DNA from 2 places in the Bacteroides sp. GD17 genome. Region 1 is predicted to be linked to the other one. Evidence: riboswitches for the same ligand, from Rfam matches in the RefSeq annotation. Region 1 holds a riboswitch; the other holds the start of a gene.
The links. Region 1 has a riboswitch for thiamine pyrophosphate ahead of thiS (sulfur carrier protein ThiS). Riboswitches for the same ligand answer to the same signal wherever they lie in the genome.

Region 1 (11,560 bases):
ATCTGATAGAGAAAAGAATGGAAGATAAAAAACAAGACGCTGGAAAATGAAAAGATATAAGATAGCACTGTTACTTGTCGCCGCTGCCGCCTGCCCGATACAGGCGCAGACAGTGGCACCAATTACTTACAAGCAGTATATGCACAAGGTAAGTACGGACAACCTGGAATATGCCGCCGAGAAGATGAACGTGAGTGCCGCCCGTGCAGACGTGATCGCCGCCAAGGTGTTCGATGATCCGTCGCTCTCCTTCACCTACTCCAACAATGAGGACCATACGTTGCAGATGGGCCAGAGTTATGAACTGGGGCTGTCTCAGAACATCACGCTGGGCCGACGCGGGGCGGGCATCAAGCTGGCACGCAGTCAAAGTGAGTTGGCGGAAATCGTACTGGATGACTACTTCCGTAACTTACAGGCAGATGCCACCCTCGCCTACCTGGAAGTAATGAAGCAGAAGCAACTTTACGACATCAAGAAGAGTGCCTGGAGCAATATGTACGACCTTGCCAAGAGCGATAGCATCCGCCTGGCAGCGGGTAAGATAATGGAGATGGAAGCTGTTCAGAGCAAGTTGGAAGCGGACATTATGTACAACGACTTGTTGCAGGCAGGAACGGAGTTGGAGCAAGCCTATACACAGCTTTCTCCCTATATAGGGACAGCAGTGACCGACACCCTTTTCCACCCCGTAGAGGAATTGGAGCAGCCGGAAAAAGAGTTTATACTGGGCGATCTGATGCAGTCCGCCATCGAGCGCCGCACTGACTTGCGGGCAGCTCTGAAGAATACCGAAGTGGCACGCCGCGAGTTGACACTTGCCAAACGCGAGAAGCGTCCCGACGTGGAACTGTCCGTAGGATGGAGCCACAACACGAGGGTGCATAACGAAGAAGCCCCCGCACCGGCATTCGACGGAGTAAGTGCGGGCATCGCTATTCCGCTGAACTTCTCGTCCCTGAACCGGGGAGCAGTGAATGCAGCCCGGTTCCGTGCCAAGCAGGCAGAGTTGCAATACAACCAGATGTGCCTGCAAGTGCAACGCGAAGTGATGGAGGCTTATCAGCAGTTCCAATCACAAACGCAGCAGATAAAGCATTACGAACACGGCATCTTGCAGCAAGCGCAGACGGTACTCGATGGGAAGATATACAGCTACAACCGCGGTGAAGTGTCCCTGCTTGAGATTCTGAATGCACAGCGCACATACGACGATGTGCAGGCGCAATACATTGAGACACTGTTCAATTACAATGCGGCGCTGGTAGAGTTGGAACGCAGTTGCGGAATGCATCATCCATTGCCCTGAAACAGATGATGCGTTTGACCCGAACAGATGGTCTGTTTGCCCTTAACAGACCATCTGTTTTGCCCCAACGGATGATGCGTTTTGAAGAGAGAAAAAATACGTCCCGTAATGTTCCTGCTTTGAGAAGAAAAGAATACCTTTACCCGCAAATTCCATCTAACAAACAATAAACATTATTATAATATGCGTAAACTTATTATGACCGCATTCAGCCTTTTGCTTTTCCTCGTTTCGCTGAATGCCCAAACACCCGACCGGCATTACACTGTTATCGTTTCACTCGATGGCTTCCGCTGGGATTACCCCACGATGTACAAAACTCCCAATTTGGACCGGATGGGACAAGATGGCGTAAAAGCAGTGATGCTACCCTCTTTCCCTGCCTCTACTTTCCCGAACCATTACACCCTTGCTACGGGATTGGTGCCCGACCATAACGGTATCATCAACAATACCTTTTGGGATGCAGAGAACCACCGCCAATACTCGATGGGCGACTCCGCCAGCCGCTATAATCCCGATTACTACTTGGGCGAGCCCATTTGGGTGACTGCACAGAAACAAGGCCTGAAGACGGCAAATATGTACTGGGTAGGCTCCGACATCGCTATCAAAGGCACCTATCCCACGCATTACCGGATGTGGAATGCAAAGCCTTTCCTAACCTTCGAACAGCGGATAGACAGTGTTCTCACCTGGTTACAGAAGCCCGAAGCCGAACGCCCCCGGCTGGTAATGCTCTACTTTGAAGAGCCCGACGGAAGCGGACATCGCAACGGACCTGTCAGCAAAGAAACGGGTGCCGTGGTTCAGCACATGGACAGCTTGATGGGAGTGTTGCGGGCAAGAATAGAAAGTCTTCCTTTTGGCGCAGATATCAATCTGATTGTAACTTCAGATCACGGTATGGCCGAAATCAGTCCGGAACGTGTAGTGGATATGAACAAGTATTTAAAGCCTGAATGGTGTGAAGTAGTAGACGGACGTACACCGACTTCCATCTTTTCCAAAGCCGGCTATCGCGATTCCATCTACAATGCACTGAAAGATGTGGCCCACATCCACGTCTGGAAGAAAGAAGAGATTCCTGCCGAACTGAATTACGGTAGTAGCAGCCGTGTTGGCGACATAGTGGTTGCCCCCGAACTGGGCTGGCAGTTTACGGACGTGGCACGCAACAACAAGGGCGCCCACGGTTACTTCCCGCAAAGCCCCGAAATGCAGGTCATTTTCCGTGCCATCGGACCGGACTTCAAGAAGGGGTATACTTCCGAAGGCTTTGTCAATGTAGACATCTATCCCCTTCTCTCCTACCTTCTGCAAATCGTTCCGGAAAAGACGGATGGGAAGTTTGAACGGATAAAGGATATTCTGAAATAACTCTGTCACCTCTATTAAATAAGAAAGGTGTAGCCGATGAAATGTCGACTACACCTTTCTTATTTAATAGAGAATACTTATTTCTTCTTTTTCCAAAGCTTAGTCATATCCTCCAGCGTCTTGCCCTTCGTCTCAGGAACAAGCTTCCAAACGAAGATAGCCGCTACCACACAAATAATGCCATAGAGGGCATAAGCAAACATGTGTCCGAACTTATCTCCCATTTCTCCGAGTCGCATATTGTACATCGGCAGGAACGTGGACGAAACGATAAAGTTGAAAATCCATTGGAAAGCCACTGCAATGGCAACCGCCGTACCACGAATAGTGTTCGGGAAGATTTCGGCAATCAGTACCCAGCAGATCGGTCCCCAACTGAACATGAACGATGCACTGTAGACCATGATGCTGATAACGGATACCATAGGAGGAAGACCGCCCACGAGGTTGCACATAGCCACACCGAATGCTCCTATAGCCATACCGATGGAACCAGAAATGAGCAACGGTTTGCGGCCCCACTTCTCTACAGTGAACACAGCCAGCAAGGTGAACAGAATATTGATAACACCCATAAGTACTGTCTGTACCATCGGGTTACCCATGCCCATCGTCTCGAATATACGAGGAGCAAAATAAAGTACGGCATTGATACCTACAGCTTGCTGGAATACGCTCAGCATGATGCCGATGAAGATAACCATCCATCCGTAAGTGAAGAGGCGTTCTGTCTTTTCTTCGGCAGTTTCCTTGATTTCTGCCAGGATAACCTTGGCCTGAGCCAGACCGTTGATACGGCTCAATACGCTCAGTGCCTTCTCGTCCTTGCCGGACATGGCGAGGTAACGCGGCGTTTCGGGCACAAACAAGACTAATATAGTGAACAGACCTGCGGGCACAGCCTCACTGGCAAACATCAAGCGCCAACCGGTTTCGATAGTCCAGGAAGCAGCTTCCGGATTCATAATCTGATTGACTCCGTTCACCAGGTCGATTACCGGATTGGCATGGCTGCCCAGGATCATGAAGTTCACGAAGTAAACCACCAACTGACCGAAGATAATGGCAAACTGATTCCACGAAACCAGTGTTCCGCGGATATTACTCGGGGCGATCTCGGCAATATACATCGGACAGATGGCAGATGCCAAGCCTACACCGATACCGCCCAATACGCGATAAAGATTGAATGCAACTAATAATGAATAGGAAGGAACGCCATGCTCAAAGAACAGGAACTCGGGGTTGTATGAACCCAGTGCCGACAGGAAAAACATGATACCTGCCATAAAAAGAGAATTTTTACGCCCCAGTCTGGAAGCAAAGAATCCTGAAATAGCACTACCCAGGATACATCCGATCAGTGCGCTGGAAGAGGTAATGCCATGCATCGCGTCCGTATATTGAAAGTCGGCTCCCATGAAGAATGCCTGGAGACCTTTCTCCGCACCGGAAATCACTGCCGTGTCGTATCCGAACAGCAAGCCACCGATAACGGCCACAAGCACGATGGAGAAGAGGTAGACTCTGCTACCTTTTTCTGTATAATTCATGATAATATAAGATTAAGAGGATTAATAAGTGCGGTAAAGTGGTAAGGGTGATAAGGTGCTAAAGTAATATTACTCCATCACCCTATCACTTTATCACCCCATCACCTTTTTATGTTAGCAATACATGTTAACGATTGCCTCGTACAATTCTTGCTTGCCACTGGTTTGTTTCGGTTCGCCGTTGGCTTTTGCGTATGCCACAACGTCTTCCAGGGTCAGCTTGCCTTCTTCGAATTCTTTGCCCTTGCCGCTGTCGAAGGAAGCGTAGCGGTCGGCGAGCATCTTTTTGTAAGGAGATTCTTCCAACAACTTGGCTGCGCTTTCCAAAGCACGTGCCATAGCATCCATACCTGCAATGTGAGCGATGAAGATGTCTTCCAAGTCAGTAGAGTTACGACGGGTCTTGGCGTCGAAGTTGGTACCACCATTGCCCAAACCACCGTTACGGATGATTTGCATCATAGCCTGGGTCAGTTCGTAGTTGTCGATAGGGAATTGGTCGGTATCCCAGCCATTCTGATAGTCACCGCGATTGGCATCGATAGAACCCAGCATACCGTTGTCTACAGCTACAGCCAGTTCGTGTTCGAAGGTGTGGCCTGCGAGGGTAGCATGGTTTACTTCGATGTTTACCTTGAAGTCCTTGTCCAAGCCGTGAGCTTTCAGGAAGCCGATAACGGTTTCGGTATCTACGTCATATTGATGTTTGGTCGGTTCCATCGGTTTCGGTTCGATGAGGAATGTGCCTTTGAAGCCACGTGCACGGGCATAGTCGCGGGCGATGGTCAGCATCTGTGCCAGATGGTCTTTTTCACGCTTCTGGTCAGTGTTCAGCAAAGACATATAGCCTTCGCGGCCACCCCAGAATACGTAGTTCGTGCCACCCAGTTCGATGGTTGCATCGATAGCGTTCTTGATTTGAACGGCAGCGCGTGCCACTACGTCGAAATCGGGATTGGTTGCAGCACCGTTCATGTAGCGTGCATGACCGAATACGTTGGCAGTACCCCACAACAGTTTGATACCGGTTTCAGCTTGTTTTTGTTTGGCGTATGCTACGATCGCTTTCAGGTTAGCTTCATATTCTTCGATGGTATCGGCTTCGTTGCAAAGGTCTACATCGTGGAAGCAGTAGTATTCGATACCCATCTTCTGCATGAATTCAAAGCCGGCATCCATCTTGTTCTTGGCTGCCTGCAGTGCATCGGCATCACCGTTCCAGGGGAATTGCTTGGTACCGCCACCAAACTGGTCGCCACCTTCTGCACAGAGTGTATGCCACCATGCCATGGCAAACTTCAACCAGTCCTTCATCTTCTTACCCATGATAACCTTCTCGGCATCGTAGTAACGATATGCCATCGGGTTCATACTCTCTTTACCTTCGAATTTAATCTTTCCTATTCCGGGAAAATACTCTTTTGTTGCCATAATCTTAATTTATTTTTAAAGGGTTAATTATTAATGTTTATCTTATTTCGCCATTGATTTCTCCAAACGATGCTTCCAGCGTGCATACGCATCGGCATATTCCTGACGCTTCGCCTGGTTAGGTTCAATGACATCCAGCTTTTCGAGTGTTGCAAACGCTTCGTTGTTGTCTTTGTAGATACCTGCACCGATGCCGGCACCTTTGGCAGCGCCCACCGATCCGTCGGTGTCATACAGTTCGATGACTGCTCCGGTAACCCCTGCCAGCGTATCGCGGAAGATGGAACTGAGGAACATATTGGCATGTCCTGCATGGATTTTCTGTACGGGAATACCCATACCTTCCATAATGTCTATACCATATTTGAACGAGAACACGATGCCCTCTTGCGCTGCACGGACAATGTGCTGCTTGCCGTGCAGGTTAAAGTTCAAGCCACGGATGGAGCAGTTGATTTCTTTATTTTCGAGCATGCGCTCCGCACCGTTGCCGAAGGGCAGGATGCTGATGCCTGCACTGCCGATAGGAGCTTGCGATGCCAGTACATTCATTTCGTTGTAAGAGATGCCTTCGGGAGCGATGGTACGTTTCACCCATGAGTTAAGAATACCTGTACCGTTGATGCACAAGAGAACACCCAGGCGTGTCTGTTCGTCCGTATGATTGACGTGGGCAAATGTGTTGACACGCGATTTCGGATCGTAGTTCACTTCACCGTTCACACCGTAGACCACACCGGAAGTTCCTGCCGTAGAGGCAATTTCACCCGGATTGAATACATTCAGTGACAAGGCATTGTTCGGTTGGTCGCCGGCACGGTAAGTAATCGGGGTGTCTTCTTTCAGTCCCAGTTCTTTTGCAGCAGCAGCATTTACGCGGCCTTGCTCGGAGAAGGTCGGCTTGATATCGGCAATCAGGGAATGGTCGAAACCGTAGTAATCCATCAGGAAGTCGGCTACACGATTGTTCTTGAAGTCCCAGAACATGCCTTCGGAAAGACCGGAAACCGTTGTGCAGATATCACCGCTCAACTTCATGGCGATATAATCACCCGGAAGCATGATCTTATAGATTTTCTCAAAGATTGCCGGTTCGTTCTCCTTAATCCATGCCAGTTTGGAAGCGGTAAAGTTACCCGGAGAGTTCAGCAGGTGTGAAAGACAATGCTTCTCGCCCAGCGTTTCGAATGCTTTCTGTCCGTAAGGAACAGCACGCGAGTCGCACCAGATGATAGAAGGACGCAGTACATTCTGATCCTTATCTACACATACCAGCCCGTGCATCTGATAAGAGATACCGATTGCCTTGATTTCGGCCGCGTTAGCACCCGACTCGGCCATGACAGCTTGTGTGGCCAGTTTCAAGTTCTCCCACCAGGTTTCGGGATTCTGTTCCGCCCACCCCGGTTTTACGGCGATGATAGCCGCTTCTGTCTTCGGAAAGAAAGCAGACGATACGCACTTACCGCTTTCTGCGTTTACCAAACTCGCTTTGACGGACGAGCTTCCGATGTCATAACCTAATAGATACATGGTTCAATTTATGATTTTTGATTTATGATTTATTTTATTCTAATCTTCTCAGCGTCTCACCTTATTATATATCTTCTTGTCGAAGCGATAATAGCGTGCTGCCCGGTGGGCTACGCCCTGCTGCTTTTCTTCCAGTGGAACGACGTACTCCATAAGGGCTATTTTCTTATGGAAGTTGCGCACATCGTACTGCTTTCCGTACACCAGTTCGTACAATGTACGCAATTGTGCAGCGGTGAACTTGCGCGGCAGCAAATCGAATAAGGACGAAGGATTGAACTCTACGTACTGACGGACGTAAGTCATAGCCTCCTTTATTATCAGGTTGTGGTCGAATGCCAACGTCTTGATGTCCGGCATAGCCACCCAGCTGGCCTGATAATCGTCCAGGTCGCGGTTTAACGCCCGGTCTATCTTTACCAATGAAAGATAGGCTATGGTGACAATACGTTCTACCTTGGACTGCATGGCACGCTCCAACCAATGAACGTCTTTGGGGTCCTTCGTACGGTTCTTGGAACCGAATGCCTTGAATTGCATCAGATTCACATTCTTCAATCCCGTCAATTCATTCAGCACCCTTTTGGCTGCTTCGTCCAGGTCCTCGTCCATATAAATCAAACTTCCGGGAAGTTTCATATCATGGAAGATTTCTCCTTTCTCCTCGCCCGCACGTCTGATCAACAGAACCTTCAGTTGTTCTCCATCAAAGCCAATCACAACACAGTCTACAGAGATGTGATTGTTTGCCAACGGCATTGTTTGTTCCATGTTTTGCATAATATACTTGTTTAAGCGCTGCAAATATAAAGAGGTTTTTCTAATATGCAATATAGAAAAAGAATATTTTTACTATGTTATAAAGCATTATTTTTCAAACAAATACATATCATACATTGTACAATATCACTTTTGTATGTTATCGTATAAAATACAATATGTAATTTAATGATGGGAAAGAAAGTAGTAATTGTATCAGATACGATAACTATAAAGTGCCTAATTTTTAAGGAATTCAGTTTGCAGTGGTCCGTAATGCGAACCCGGTTCATATTGTATTCCTGATATGCATGAGAAGAGCCTATTGCACAAAAAACGTGCATTTGTGCGGTGAATATCAGAAAAACCTCTACCTTTGCACCACTTTTTATTTAAACACTAAAAACAAATAAAGATGAAAGCATTTGTATTTCCGGGTCAAGGTGCCCAATTCGTAGGAATGGGAAAAGACTTGTACGAAAGTTCGGCTTTAGCCAAAGAGCTTTTTGAGAAGGCAAATGATATCCTTGGATATCGCATTACAGATATTATGTTCAACGGTACGGACGAAGACCTGCGCCAGACTAAGGTTACCCAGCCTGCCGTATTCCTTCACTCCGTTATCTCTGCGCTGTGCATGGGTGATGACTTCAAACCTGAAATGACTGCCGGTCACTCATTGGGCGAATTCTCTGCATTGGTTGCTGCCGGTGCACTGAGCTTTGAAGATGGCTTGAAGTTGGTTTATGCCCGTGCCATGGCTATGCAGAAGGCTTGCGAAGCACAACCCTCTACAATGGCTGCTATCATCGCCCTGCCGGATGAAAAAGTAGAAGAAATCTGTGCACAAGTAAGTGCAGAAGGCGATGTTTGTGTAGCTGCCAACTATAACTGCCCGGGACAAATCGTTATTTCCGGTTCTATCGAAGGCATCAACAAGGCTTGCGAACTGATGAAAGCTGCCGGAGCCAAACGTGCTTTGCCTCTGAAAGTAGGCGGTGCATTCCACTCTCCGCTGATGAATCCTGCCAAGGTAGAACTCGAAGCAGCTATCAATGCTACGGAAATCCACACGCCGAAGTGTCCTGTTTATCAGAATGTGGACGCTCTTCCCCATACCGATCCTGCAGAAATCAAGAAGAACCTCGTTGCCCAGCTGACGGCTTCAGTACGCTGGACTCAGACTGTAAAGAACATGGTTGCCGATGGTGCTACCGACTTTACCGAATGTGGTCCCGGTGCAGTGCTGCAAGGCTTGGTAAAGAAGATTGCACCGGCAGAAGTATCTGCTCACGGCATTGCATAATCTTTGACTAAAGATAATCACCTGAAAGGTTGTATCAAAATGATAGCGAAAGCATTATTTTGATATAACCTTTTTCTTTAATTTATCTGCGTATAAAATAAAAACACACTCTTTTGTTTGTTATTTCTTATTTTCCCTTACCTTTGTCACCGTAAAGACAAAGGGGTGCCCTCTACGGGCTGAGATCATACCCTCGAACCTGATGCAGTTAGTACTGCCGTAGGAATTGGATATTGTTTTCTTCACTAAGTTTGCCGCATCGGCGCTTCTTTGTATTTACTTCTCATTGTTTTATCTTAAAAAACAGAAAGATGAAAGTATCAGTCAACAACAAAGAAGTGGAAACCTACTCTACCACCCTTTTACAACTTGCAGAAGAATTGTCCCTGCCACTCGTGGGCGTTGCCATCGCTGTAAACAACAGTATGGTTCCGCGTGCAAAGTGGGGCGATTATGCCCTGACTTCGGGAATGTCCATTGTTATTATTAAAGCGGCATGCGGAGGATAAAGCATGGCACAGGTTCAGTTTATCACCCATTATACGGATAAGTATTCGTATCTGGATTCTGTAGTCATAGCCCTCGAAGGAGGATGCCGGTGGATTCAGTTGCGAATGAAAGATGCATCCATAGAGGAAATAGAATCCATGGCACTGAATGTATACACCCTTTGCCGCGCATACAAGGCTACCTTTATCATCGATGACCACGTGGAGCTTGTACGGCGGGTGCATGCCGACGGGGTACATCTGGGAAAGACAGATATGCCCGTGGCCGATGCACGCCGCCTGCTTGGCAAGAAGTATCTGATAGGCGGCACAGCCAATACCTTCGAAGATGTGCGGATGCACTACGAGGCAGGTGCCGATTACATAGGATGCGGCCCTTTCCGCTACACCACTACAAAGAAGAATCTCAGCCCGATTTTGGGACTGGAAGGATACGAACGTATCGTCCGGCAGATGCAGGAAGCGGATATACACCTTCCGATAGTGGCTATTGGCGGAATCACGGTAGAAGACATTCCGAAGATTATTCAGACCGGCGTAAGTGGCATAGCTCTCTCCGGCACAGTACTGCGGGCAGATAATCCGGTGAGTGAGATGCGAAGAGTTATAAATCAAATGAAATAATAATATACAATGGAAAAATTAGTCATTGCGGGACGTGAGTTCAACTCCCGCTTGTTCCTGGGAACGGGAAAGTTCAATTCTAATGAAGCGATGGAGCAGTCCATCCTGGCCTCCGGAACGGAGATGGTGACGGTAGCGATGAAGCGCATCGAACTGGATAATAAAGAAGACGATATGTTGGTGCATATCCGCCATCCGCACATCCAGCTCTTGCCGAATACTTCGGGCGTGCGCAATGCCGAAGAAGCTGTCTTTGCCGCACAAATGGCACGCGAGGCTTTCGGCACAAACTGGCTGAAGCTGGAAATACATCCCGATCCCCGTTACTTGTTGCCGGATTCCGTTGAGACATTGAAGGCCACGGAAGAGCTTGTAAAACTGGGCTTTGTCGTACTTCCCTACTGTCAAGCCGATCCTACGCTGTGCAAACGCCTCGAAGAAGCCGGTGCAGCTACCGTCATGCCGTTGGGTGCACCTATCGGTACGAACAAGGGATTGCAAACCCGCGATTTCCTGCGGATTATCATCGAACAAGCCAATATCCCCGTTGTGGTAGATGCCGGCATCGGTGCCCCGAGCCATGCAGCGGAAGCGATGGAGATGGGAGCTTCGGCATGCTTGGTGAATACGGCAATAGCCGTAGCCGGCGATCCCGTAGCCATGGCTGTTGCCTTCAGGCAAGCGGTAGAAGCAGGACGCATGGCATACGAAGCTGGTTTGGGTATGCAGGCAGATAGTTTTGTGGCAGAAGCAAGTTCTCCGCTGACGGCGTTTCTCAATGAATAGAGGAGCGCTATAGGCTGTTTTGAATGATTTCAGAAATCATTGCTCTAATGACTTCTGAAATGATTGCTGCAATGATTTCTGAAATCATTCGAATAATGAGATAAAAGGAAAAACAGAAATGAAATTGCACTAAACTCTCCGTTACCTATTAACAATCAGAATTTAGAATAAAGAACTGAAATATGAATCAAAAGATAAAATTCCCCCGTTCCCAGAAAGTATATCTGCCGGGGACACTGCATCCCGAATTGCGCGTGGCTATGCGTAAAGTAGAGCAAGTGCCCAGCACCAACTTCATCAATGGAGAAAAGGTTATCACTCCCAACCCGGAGATTTACATTTATGATACCAGTGGTCCGTTCAGTGACCC
Region 2 (11,560 bases), on a different contig from region 1:
TTGCAAAGGCAGAACCGCCGTCGGATAGTCCCCATTGGCGAGGACTACCGCTTCTATTTTTCCATTATTCTTTTCCATTTGAAGTAGCCAAAGATAGCGATTATTGTGTAAAGGGCGTATAGTCCGGCAGTAAAATCGAGCCCTTTGTAGATGTACAGTCCGGCGCTGACGGCATCGACGGCAATCCATGCCCACCATTGTTCCACATATTTGCGGGCCAGCATCCACATGCCGATGATGCTCAAGGCGGTGGTGAAGGAATCCAGCCAGGGGACGTTGCTGTCGGTGAAATTTATCAGTACCCAGGCGATGCCTGCAAGGGCAAGTATAAACACACCTGCAAGCGGCAGCAGATAGCGGTGCGGCACGCGAGTAATGGGGAGTTCATGCTCTTCCGCCTTCTGTCCTTTTGTTCTTCTGTCTTCTCCTTCTTGTATTGTCTTCTTCTGTCGTAGCAACTTCCGGCGCACGAAACTTCCATACTTCCACATTATCCAACCATAGACGGCAGCACCCAGGTAGTAGATGTTGATGCCAAAGTCGGCATACAGCCCTGCATCGTAGTAAACAAAGATGTAGACGGCCGGCATGATGATGCCCGCTATCCACAGATAGATGCTGGCCCGGTATTCCAACCAGAGGTAGAGGAGCCCGACGAGCGTGCCGATGATTTCAAGAGTTTGTTCCATTTAGAAGCTGATTGCTATATGTCCTAATACATTTGTTCCTGCCTGTGCAGCATAACCGGCATCATTATAGCGTACCTTTTCGCCGTTTTCTATCTCATAATAGCTGCCCGCATATCCATTATTCTCATACTCCTCATTGAATAAGTTGTAGATGGTGCAACCCACGGTGACAGACTTCAGTTTGGGCAGCTTGAATGTATACGACAGGTTCAGATTACTAACGAAATAAGCATCCAGCGTACACTCCTCCTGCCGGGCATTGCTCATATACTGCTTGCTGATGTACTGCGATTGCAACGCCGCCTCGAATCCTCTGAACGTATATCCGAAACGGTTGTTCAGGATAAAATCAGGCGAAAAAGCAATAGGCGTATCATCGTGCTTGATAACCCAGGCTTCAGTACCCACTGTTCCGTCTTCGAATAGCGTCTCGGTGAAATCCTGTACCCGGTTCTTGCTCAGCGTAGCATTGATATCCCACTGGAAACCACAAGGCAACTTGATGCCTGCCATCAACTCGATTCCCATGCGGTAGCTGTCCGGCACATTGTTGGCCATCGGTTCACCGATTTCGTTCAGTTCGCCCGTCAGTACCAACTGGTCTTTGTAGTCCATATAATAAAGATTAGCACCTGCGCTCAGCCACGAGTTAGCATAAGTATAACCCAGTTCGTAGTCGAAGAGGCGTTCGGCTTTGGGATGGTTCGTAAAATAGCCGTCGGTATAGTTATTCCGCGTCGGTTCTTTATGCGCCACGCTGAACGAACCGTACAAACGATTGTTGCGGTCTATCTGCCAGGAAAGCCCTGCTTTGGGGTTGAAGAAGTCGAAGTTCTCATCGATGGCCAGCTTCTGCATACCGGGAGTGGTGGCAGTCCAGTCGTACTTGTCATTCGAGCCGTTGATCTTATAATCGATGTGGCGGTATTGCAAATCGAGGTAGGCGCTGAGGCTGCCGAACAGTTCGTAATTCGCTTTCAGGTAGATATTCCCGTCGTTCTTCGTGGCATTGTTTTGGTAATAGTCATGGTCTGGGTCCAGTGTTCCGATGTAGTTCTGTACCCAAAGCACCTTGCCGAAGTGGTCGCCGTCGTACCGGTTCAATCCGCCGCCCAGTGAAGCATTCAGCCGGTCGCCTTTGTAACTCACGGAGAAGATGCCACCACCAAACCAGTTGTCCATCGCCTTTTTGCGGATAAGATCACTTTTCTCTACCAGACTGCCGTTGTGCTCGAAGGGCGCCATTCCGTATTCCACCAGTGAGCGTCCGCCTTTATACTCCTGATAATAGCCGTCGCCTTTGGTGTAGTGTAAGCCGATGTTCAGGTTCCATTGCGAAGTGAAATTATGGTTTAGCAACAGTTGGTAGTTTTTCTGTGTATAGTTATCGGTCTGGTCATCGTAGAAGTGCGGCGTGCCATCATCGGTGGTGTACATAAATCCGCAAGAGTTATATCGCCGTCCGTACAGTTCCATCTCCTCCTTGCTTGCATAGTTCCAGGCGTGGTAAGTCCGTTCCTTGCCGGCAAAGGTGATCAGCTTGATGGAAGTGTTGTCATCATAATATCCGCCTTGCAGATAGTACGAATTCAGCCCTACCGATGCCCGGTCTATATAACCGTCCGTACTGATATTCGAGAGCCTTGCATCGAACGACCAATGTTCGTCTATCAGCCCCGTACCTACCTTTACCGTTTCTTTGTGTGTATTGAAAGAACCGTACGAGCCATTGAATTCGGCATACGGTTTCATTGAGAAATCTCCCGTCTGCATGTTGATGCTTGCCCCGAAAGCGCCTGCACCATTCGTCGATGTACCTGCGCCGCGCTGTATCTGCATATCCTTTACGGACGAGGCAAAGTCAGGCAGATTTACCCAAAACACGGTGTGACTCTCGGCGTCATTGATAGGAACACCATTGGCTGTGACGTTGATGCGCGTACCGTCCGTTCCGCGCACTCGCAGGGTGGTGTAGCCTACGCCGGCACCGGCATCACTTGTGGTGATGGCGCTGGGCGTCATGCTCAGCAGATAAGGCAGGTCCTGCCCGAAATTCTGTTTTTTCAGTTGTTCTTTGCTTACGTTGGTAAATGCTACCGGCGTGTTTGCGGTAGCACGTGTGGATATCACTTCTACTTCTTGCAGGTTTATCACCCGCAGACTGTCCTTTTCGTGCGTCTGCGCATAGACGCCCAGTGCTGCCGCCAGCAGGCAGACTGCTATTGCATGTCTCTTCATTCGCAATAATTCCATTTAGATTAATACAGAAAAGGGGGGACTTTTCTTCTTTTCCCTACGTCGGCACTACCCGAATCAGGTCAATGGGTATGATCTCAGCCCGTCATATTAGGGCACCCCTTAGTTGAAATCAGCGGCAAAAGTAGAGCTTTCTGTTGAAAGAGGCAAACGAAGTGAACGAAAATCAAGAGTAATTTGTTAATTTTGCAGTCAACTAATTTAAAAAACGAATTACATTATGCTATCACCTCTATTACTGGCAGCCCTTGCTGCCCAAACAGCCGAAGACGGCTTCAGTAAAGTGCAAATCCTTATCCAGCAACTGATAGACTGGGGGGTAAGTGCCGGTGGACGACTCATCGGAGCCATTATCATATTTGTGGTCGGACGGTTCTTGATATCTCTTATCAGGAAGCTCTTATCCCGCGTCCTGGCAAAGAGACACATCGATGCCGGTGTCCAGACCTTTGTTAAGAGCCTGGTCAATATTACGCTGACCATCTTATTGATTATTGCCGTTATCGGCAAGCTGGGAGTGGAAACGACTTCATTTGCCGCTTTGTTGGCATCTGCCGGTGTTGCCATCGGTATGGCGTTGTCCGGAAACTTGCAGAACTTCGCGGGTGGACTTATCGTATTGCTCTTCCGTCCCTTTAAAGTAGGCGACTGGATTGAAGGGCAGGGAGTGTCCGGTACGGTACGCGAGATTCAAATCTTCCATACCATTCTTACTACTGCCGACAACAAAGTGATTTACGTCCCTAATGGTGCTTTGAGCAGTGGTACGGTGACTAATTACAGCCGTGAAGATACCCGCCGCGTAGATTGGGTGATCGGTGTGGAATATGGCGAGAATTATGATAAAGTAGAGAGTACTGTGCGTCGTATCATTGCCGACGATAGTCGCATTCTGAATACCCCGGAGCCTTTTGTAGCTCTCCATGCCTTGGATGCCAGCAGTGTGAATGTGGTGATTCGCGTATGGGTGAAGAGCGGAGATTACTGGGGCGTTTATTTCGATATGAACAAGAATATTTACTCCGTATTCAATAAGGAAGGAATAGGCTTCCCCTTCCCGCAGTTGACGGTACATCAGGCGAAAGACTGATAAATAATAAATTAGCGGGCAACCTTAGGCTGCCCGCTAATTTATTATTTATGATTCGTAAACTCCCACTTCCTCTTCTATCTCTTCGCAAACATCTTGCTTCAGATTCAGCAGGCGATTGATTTCCCTTCGTTTCTCCAAGTCCGTGAAGTAGCTTTCTACTACCGCATAAAGATCGAACCCGGTTGTGGAACCTGCTGCCAGATCGAGTGACTCTACCATTTTCTCTACTGCCTGATGAATGCGTTTCTTGCTAATGAAATGCAACTCATTACTATGAATTAAACTCTTTTCCATAATACTTGCTGTTTTGGTTATTTGTAGATATAACATTCCATCGAGCAGGTTAGTTCAAACAGAGTAGGAGGATGCCGGGATTCACGGCATGTTTTACAGCATTACATTTAGCCTTCTTAGATAGATTTGTGTACGAACTGTCCGTCAATCCAGATAGTAGCATGTTTCCCCTGGAACTTCAGCAGAACATAATTTGGATCCGTAGGGCCTTCGGTAAAGTGTTCGATGAACCAATCTTGCCACATCTCCTTCTTGGTGGCTTCGTCTTCAATCACCTCCACCTCTCCTGTAAGTGCAACGCTGTTGCCGTTTTCCTGAAAGCACAAGCCGGCTTTCGGGTTTGCGATGAAATCTTTCGTCTTCAAAGAATCTTTCCCGGTGGACATCCATACGGTTGAGGCCCCTTCCGACTTAATCTTGCTCATGGGCACGGGGCGGGGATAGCCCTCTTTGTTGATGGAGGTGATTATTACTACTTCGCACCTTTCCAGGATTTCTGTTGCTTTTTCAATAAGTGTTGCCATTATTACTATAGTTTATATATTCGTGGTAAATATAAGAATAATCTTTTAGGGGAACCAAGATGATTTTAACTATTTCATTCTTTAAATAAAGAAGCAACCTCCAAATTGAAGATTGCTTCTTACTAAATAGTAAACCGATGATACTTACTCTATAGTTACCGCCGTACCGCAGGCAGTCACCATCAGCATACTGCCGCTTCCTCCTACTGTTTCGTAGTCAAGGTCAACGCCAATTACTGCATTGGCTCCCAGCATCAGAGCTTGTTCCTGCATCTCGCGCAATGCTGTATCTTTGGCTTCGCGAAGCACTTCTTCGTAGGAGCCGCTTCGTCCGCCTACTACATCACGGATGCTGGCGAAGAAATCACGAAACACGTTGGCACCGATAATTGTTTCACCGGAAACAATGCCATAATAACGGGTGATACGTCCACCCTCAATAGTCGGGGTTGTTGTTACTAACATAATCTTATTTCTCGTTTTAAAGTTATTTGCATACTATTAGACGCAGGGAGAGGGCGAAAAGTTGCAATCTTAAAAATATATCTTATAACTGATATTACTATACTTTGACCGTTTCTATTTCTGTTCCTCTTTTGTTCTATTTCTCTTATCTATCTTACCTTCTCCCTATTTCCTTCTTGTCTATAGAGTGGGAAGATACAAGAACCAGGTAAGACTCGGGTAGGAACCGGGTAGGAAGGAGGTAGGAGTCGGGGCTAATTGTTCTTTTTGTCGTTTTGGAGGAGGTGAACAATCTATTTTTGGTGTGTTGGGGAGCGGAAATCTTTTTGAAATATTAACCATGTATTTCCTCGTATCAAAAAGGGCTACACCATTTGCCCAAAAGGGTGTAGCCATAATCACCAAAGGGTGTAGCCATCCGGGGCAAAGGGTGTAGCCTTTTTTGAGAAGCGTTTTAGGTACCTTAGAATAGAATACCGAATCTCACTGAAAGGGTGTTGTGAGTAAGCTTTTCCTTGAACTCTGCTATATAATAATCATTCTTGTATTTTTTCAATCGTTCCAGTTTCTGCATCTCGTATCCCAATCCTAATAATAGCTTGATATTGCCATGAATTGCGTATTGCACGCCTATTGAAGGGGTCAAGAGGAATCCTCCATTAGCCTCCTTAGTAGGAGCAAAAGCATATCCTGCACCACATAGCAGGTAGGGAACGAATTTCCTCGGAGCAGTGAGCAGAAACTTTGCATCTACAAAGGCCGGAATCAAAGCTTCTTCGTAGACTAAAAGTCCGGTTCCTGCACCGATAGCGAAGCGTTCTGTCAGTTTGTGATGTACCGATATCTGCCACGAGAAAGGGGTAGAAGAGGGTTCACTCATCGGAATACCGGTCCCGATGGTGGTGGTATAGGTGATAGGGTTCTTATTCTGTCCTTTTATTGCTACTGCAACCAAGGCAAACATTGATAGAAAGATAAATTTCTTCATTGTATATAGATCGTTATATGTTTTACAATATGGAGAGCCGTTGTCAATGTGGAAGTATCAGCTTCTATATCGCCGGAACTTCCATCGGGACTGCTGTGTCCTGCCAGAACGGCTTCGAAAAACTTCTTGCCAGACAGTAAGTCTACATCTGCGGAATAGACAACGGCGGGCTGCCCACTACCTTCTTTCCCGCCGGAATAGTTGGGAGTACCTTTTGTGGCAGATTTGGGATAATGGTCGTTGAAGTCAGTAGAATGGTTGATTTCAATCTTGACTCTGAACTGTCTCAATTTGTCAGTCAGATGCAGCCTTACGTCGAAGTTGCCGCGGGGAGTTGCTCCTGATATACCATCTGTCAGCGGATGGTCTTTGGTGGGCAGATAGAGTCCGTCTTCGTATTGTACTCCGCGCGAGTAACACCAATGTGGCAGAGCCTCTTTCCGGCGGTTGCCTCCTGCGCTTTGCCACGATTGGGTTGCTATCTTGTGGCTGGCATAGATAGTAAATAAGTATTTGCCTTGCATATCTTCTACCCAAATGGCTATTTGCGGAGGGTTCTTCTTCTTGATTCCCAGGAATAACGGGAAATCGTGCAACCATTCTTCACCTTGTTCAATACACACTTTTAGATCTCCGCTTTCGTACTTTATCAGTTCCTCTTGGCAGGCACAAAAGGACAAGAGTGATAAATAAATCCATACCATAATCATTTTCTTCATCTTAATATATTTATTTGTTAGTATATCCATTATTATTGTTACCGGGTGGGAACATCGCGTGCACAAGTCATCCTGTTGCCATAAATGAGTTTTGATGATACTATGCCGGGAAGGCTTTATCGATGAGGTGGTCTATTCCACAGATTATTTGTTCCCAACCCGAATTGTCGTTCAGAGGAATGCCATTGTAGACGGGGCAGAAGTCCTCCAGCATCACGAGATAGGTGATGGAGGCTGTTACAATGGATGCCATTGCAGCAAGTTCTTTTTGCGGATAACCGGTGAGGTCGCTAACTTTTTCTATGAGTTGAAGACCAGCATTCTCCCGCTGCTGCCTTAGCTTTACGATCATTTCATTGTCCGAAGAGAGCTCCCACCTGTAAAGCCTTCTTAGGGTAGGGTTGCTGCGTAGCTGTTCTATTTGCTCCCGGAACATCTTTCTTAGAAAGGCGGGCAGTTGGCTGCGATCAGGAATTTCCTGGGGGAGGTTAATCCAGAAGTCATGTTGACGTATATATGCCGCCATCAATCCTTCTACAGAACCGAAATAGCGATATACCAATATCTTGGAAACACCGGACTGTGCAGCAACAGCATTGATGCCTATCTTCTCAAAACCATTATCGTTTATCATCTGTCCGATGGTGCCTAATAAACGCTTTTCGGTTGCCTCTCTGTCTCTTTCGGTGGTGATGCTTTTTGCCTTCATATTGTTTAATGTTACTGATCGGAAACAAAGATATGTTACTGATTGGAAACATGCAAGGAAAAACAAGAAAATTTATTCTTTTCTTGATATTCAGCTTTTTACTTGTGCGGTATTCTCGATTTTATTTATAACTTTGCTATTGGAACTAAATTTTATCTCCGTAAAGTTTACGGCTGTAAAGTTTGTAATGATAACATTATATGCAAAAAGACCGAATATGAAATTTTATAATAGAGAAAAAGAGTTGGCATCATTGGAGAAGGTCCGTCAAGTATCTTTTTCGGTACATTCTCAAATGACGGTACTTACCGGACGGAGGCGTATCGGTAAAACCAGCCTTATTTTTAAGAGCTGTGAAGGTTTCCCTACGGTGTATTTGTTCGTTAGTCGAAGCAATGAAACGGATCTCTGCTTGAGGTTCACTTTGGAAATTCGGCAGGCGCTGGATATTTATGTACCGGAACTTACTAATTTTGCAGAAATGTTCCGCTTCTTGATGGACTTAGGAACACGTATGAAATATAATTTGATTATAGACGAGTTTCAGGAGTTCTACTATATTAATCAGGAAATCTATAGTCTGATGCAGGATACATGGGATCGTCTGAGAAAACAGAGTCATGTCAATTTGATTGTAAGCGGTTCGGTCTATACGCTGATGAATGAGATTTTCAGAGATTCTAAAGAACCGCTGTATGGCCGGGCAGACAGTATCATGAAATTGGCTCCTTTTACTACCGATGTATTGAAGGAAATTATAGCAGATCATAAACCGAACTATACCAAAGATGACTTACTGGCACTCTATACGTTTACCGGCGGTGTTCCTAAATACATCGAGCAGTTTATGGATAACGGATGTACGAGTATGGAGAGCATGGTTGACTTTATGTTGCAACCGGACTCGTCATTCCTGACAGAAGGACAAGCCTTGTTGATACAAGAGTTTGGGAAAAAGTATGGAAATTATTTCTCTATTCTATCCGCTATCTCCAATGGCAAGAATACTTTGCCGGAGATGGAGGCTGTTATGGGGGGGATCAGTTTGGGAGGACAGCTGAAGAGGCTGGAAGAAGATTATGACTTAGTAAAGAAGAAGCGGCCTATACTTTCGAAAGAAAATTCGCAAACCGTCCGTTATGAAGTCTCGGATATGTTTTTACGTTTTTGGTTCCGGTATTTCATAAAGTATCAGAACTATATAGAAATCCAGAACTTTGAGCGGCTGGCAGATATCATTAAAAAGGATTACTCCACTTTCTCCGGTTTGGCATTGGAAATGTATTTCCGCCAACAGATGATGGAGAGTAAGGAGTTCTCGGAAATAGGTTCCTGGTGGCAAGGTAAAAACAGTAAGGACCAGGACGAAATAGATATTGTGGGATTGTATGCTGAAGAGAAACGGGCATTGGTGGCGGAGGTGAAAAGGCAATCCCGGAATTTCAAACCGGATTTGTTTGCTCTTAAAGTAGAAGCATTGCAGAAGAAGATATTGTTTAAGTATGAGATAGAGAGCCGGCTTTTTTCCATGGAAGATATGTAATATATAAGATTATCAGATTATTTACTCCCTTCCATTAAGCGCCTTATATTGATTGAGATAACATCTCCGTCCCTTACTTTATACTTCTGAAGTGAGCCGCTTGTTGGAATGGAAATAATGTCTTGTTCAAGTACCTGCTTGATTTGTCTGGAAGAAAGCGAGAAGAACTTTCTGAGCAGCAAAGGCAGTTTGATACTGAATTCAAAGTTACATTTTATCCGGATGCTGATGAATTCATCCGTCATTGTCAGTAGTTCTTCCGGGGAGGTGCTGCTGACGATTTCATAATCAACACTGTTAAAGTCGAATGTTGCGTTGTTCTGCCTTTCCAGTTCTGAAGAGAAGGCGTACTTCCAGGCTGTTTCCGTATCATTTACGGAGAAACTGTGGAATAGAGCTTTGTCTATTAAGTCTGTCCTCTTTCGTGACAATAGGGTGAGATTGCACGTGTTGTCGCATTGCACGCATCTGTAGATTAGCCATACGTCAATACTCTTTTTCTGTGCATTCATCCTGAACTTGTCGCTGCAATAGAATCTGTCACTATCGCAATGGCTGCATTTCTTTTTTAATAAAGGCGTGTTCTTGACCTTTATTTCCCATGTGATTATTGTGCCCATCGAATTAATATTTTTCTTTGTTTTTAAGTTTTCTGCAAAGTTGGATATTAGCGAATTGGCTTTTTCACAAGATGTCACAAGGTGCGGTATGATTTATTTGTCCAGTTCATCCATCATCTTAATTATTTTCTCTTTCAGCTTGTCAAGGAATTGAGTTCTGTTCTTCTTTCTGTTCCTGATTTCCAGGAATATTCTGTAAAAATCACCAATCTCGATATTGAAAAGAAGTTCGCAGCAGAAAGCGATGTCTTTTAAACTGCTGTCCCCGTTGTTGAGGCACTTGCCTGCATAGAGTGCATAGATAAATTCTACCAGTGCAACTTTGCTCTCCGTCCACTGCAATTGTTTCTCTTCTATGATGGCGGCAAGCTTGAAATGCAGTTTATCGGACAGTGCATCTATTTCTTTGGATAGATATTGGGCTAAATGCTTATCTGCCAGTATTTCGGCAACACTGGAATCGTGCATTGTGGAGAAAGAAATGTCTTTGTTCAGGAAGTTACATTGGGCATCGGAGTAAATATCATAATGCCCTCTTCTGAAATAGAGCGTATCAAGATCTGTTTGTCCTGTTTGGTAATAGCTGTAAAAACTATTATCAAGAGGTTTCCTTTTCAGCGTTTCGTATTCTGCTTTAAGATACCTGAACTGAGCTGTTAGAGACTGCTCGGCGCGATGCTTTTCAATCCGGTATAAATGGATATAGAATGCCAATAGACTGAATACTTGTGGTTTCCAGACTTTAAAGAAAAGAATCTCTTCCTGTGGACTTTCAAATTGATAGTCCGCGGTTTTCTGTTTCAGCAGAGTGAGCGAAGATTGTATGAAAGCAATGGTCTGCTTTATTTTATCGAGCGTATCAATCTGTAGTTGCTCAATTCTTTGGATTTCTATATCTATGCTTTGCTTAATGTCTTTTACGAAATTTTCCATTTGCATTTAGGCCACCAAATCCTCCAACGGCATAATAGGTCCGTTGAAGTGCTTGAATAGCAGATGACAATTGCCTGCCAGGGCAATGTGATTAATAGTAGAAATGATAAAATGAAAAACCTGTTCAAGTAGAATAACTCAAACGAAAGAAATTAGCCTGCGGTCTATGAGGCTAATATTAAGCTAAAACAAATTTAAGAATTGTACCCAAAATATTCTTGTTTATGGATTTGCAGGCAAATATAGCTGTTTTACGGTGAACAAAAAATTAATTTATGGTAATTCCGGGGTTTTCTTGAACCTCAGGTGAGTGTTATTTGTTCTTTCATGTTACAAATGTGCAGCACTTCTAATGTAATTAAAAGTAAGATGATAAATCCTATTAAAATGTAAGCCATAATGTTTTCCTGAAATTTTGTAGTGTTAGAATTGTGTCCTCCTATCCTCTTGTCCTACCTCTTTGTTTGGTTTGATAGCTTAATGTGTGTGTAAAATATAATTGTGAATACGAACTTTATGCTTGGTGAAAGATATCTAAAACGGATTGTTTAAAATCGTATAGATATTGCATGAGCTATGAAGTGGACTTATGTTATGAATACTTCTATAAATATCCGATTATTTGGGGCTTAGAAGATTATATGTCGAAGAGAGAATTGTTTTCTGTTTATAAAATAAATGTATATATTTGTATGATATGGAATGTTTCTCAGTGGATTTTCAGTAG

Region 2: linked by a shared signal. The riboswitch ahead of AAE250_RS16825 (TonB-dependent receptor) and the one ahead of thiS (sulfur carrier protein ThiS) in region 1 are both predicted to bind thiamine pyrophosphate.

Annotation. Positions count from the first base shown of each region.
Region 1 is NZ_JBCEZS010000002.1:204,301-215,860, reverse strand. Features, by position in the region: gene AAE250_RS04175 (efflux RND transporter permease subunit) at 1-50, shown strand, start outside; gene AAE250_RS04170 (TolC family protein) at 47-1,309, shown strand; gene AAE250_RS04165 (alkaline phosphatase family protein) at 1,493-2,689, shown strand; gene xylE (D-xylose transporter XylE) at 2,767-4,242, opposite strand; gene xylA (xylose isomerase) at 4,357-5,673, opposite strand; gene AAE250_RS04150 (xylulokinase) at 5,716-7,206, opposite strand; gene AAE250_RS04145 (NUDIX hydrolase) at 7,255-7,986, opposite strand; gene fabD (ACP S-malonyltransferase) at 8,381-9,271, shown strand; TPP riboswitch at 9,423-9,514, shown strand; gene thiS (sulfur carrier protein ThiS) at 9,583-9,780, shown strand; gene AAE250_RS04130 (thiamine phosphate synthase) at 9,784-10,404, shown strand; gene AAE250_RS04125 (thiazole synthase) at 10,414-11,190, shown strand; gene thiC (phosphomethylpyrimidine synthase ThiC) at 11,373-11,560, shown strand, end outside.
Region 2 is NZ_JBCEZS010000011.1:160,590-172,149, forward strand. Features, by position in the region: gene AAE250_RS16815 (thiamine diphosphokinase) at 1-78, opposite strand, end outside; gene pnuC (nicotinamide riboside transporter PnuC) at 54-689, opposite strand; gene AAE250_RS16825 (TonB-dependent receptor) at 690-2,927, opposite strand; TPP riboswitch at 2,962-3,058, opposite strand; gene AAE250_RS16830 (mechanosensitive ion channel family protein) at 3,166-4,035, shown strand; gene AAE250_RS16835 (hypothetical protein) at 4,084-4,332, opposite strand; gene AAE250_RS16840 (pyridoxamine 5'-phosphate oxidase family protein) at 4,449-4,856, opposite strand; gene AAE250_RS16845 (heavy metal-binding domain-containing protein) at 5,001-5,321, opposite strand; gene AAE250_RS16850 (hypothetical protein) at 5,785-6,309, opposite strand; gene AAE250_RS16855 (hypothetical protein) at 6,306-7,028, opposite strand; gene AAE250_RS16860 (TetR/AcrR family transcriptional regulator) at 7,129-7,737, opposite strand; gene AAE250_RS16865 (ATP-binding protein) at 7,955-9,280, shown strand; gene AAE250_RS16870 (DUF1062 domain-containing protein) at 9,298-9,900, opposite strand; gene AAE250_RS16875 (RteC domain-containing protein) at 9,994-10,833, opposite strand.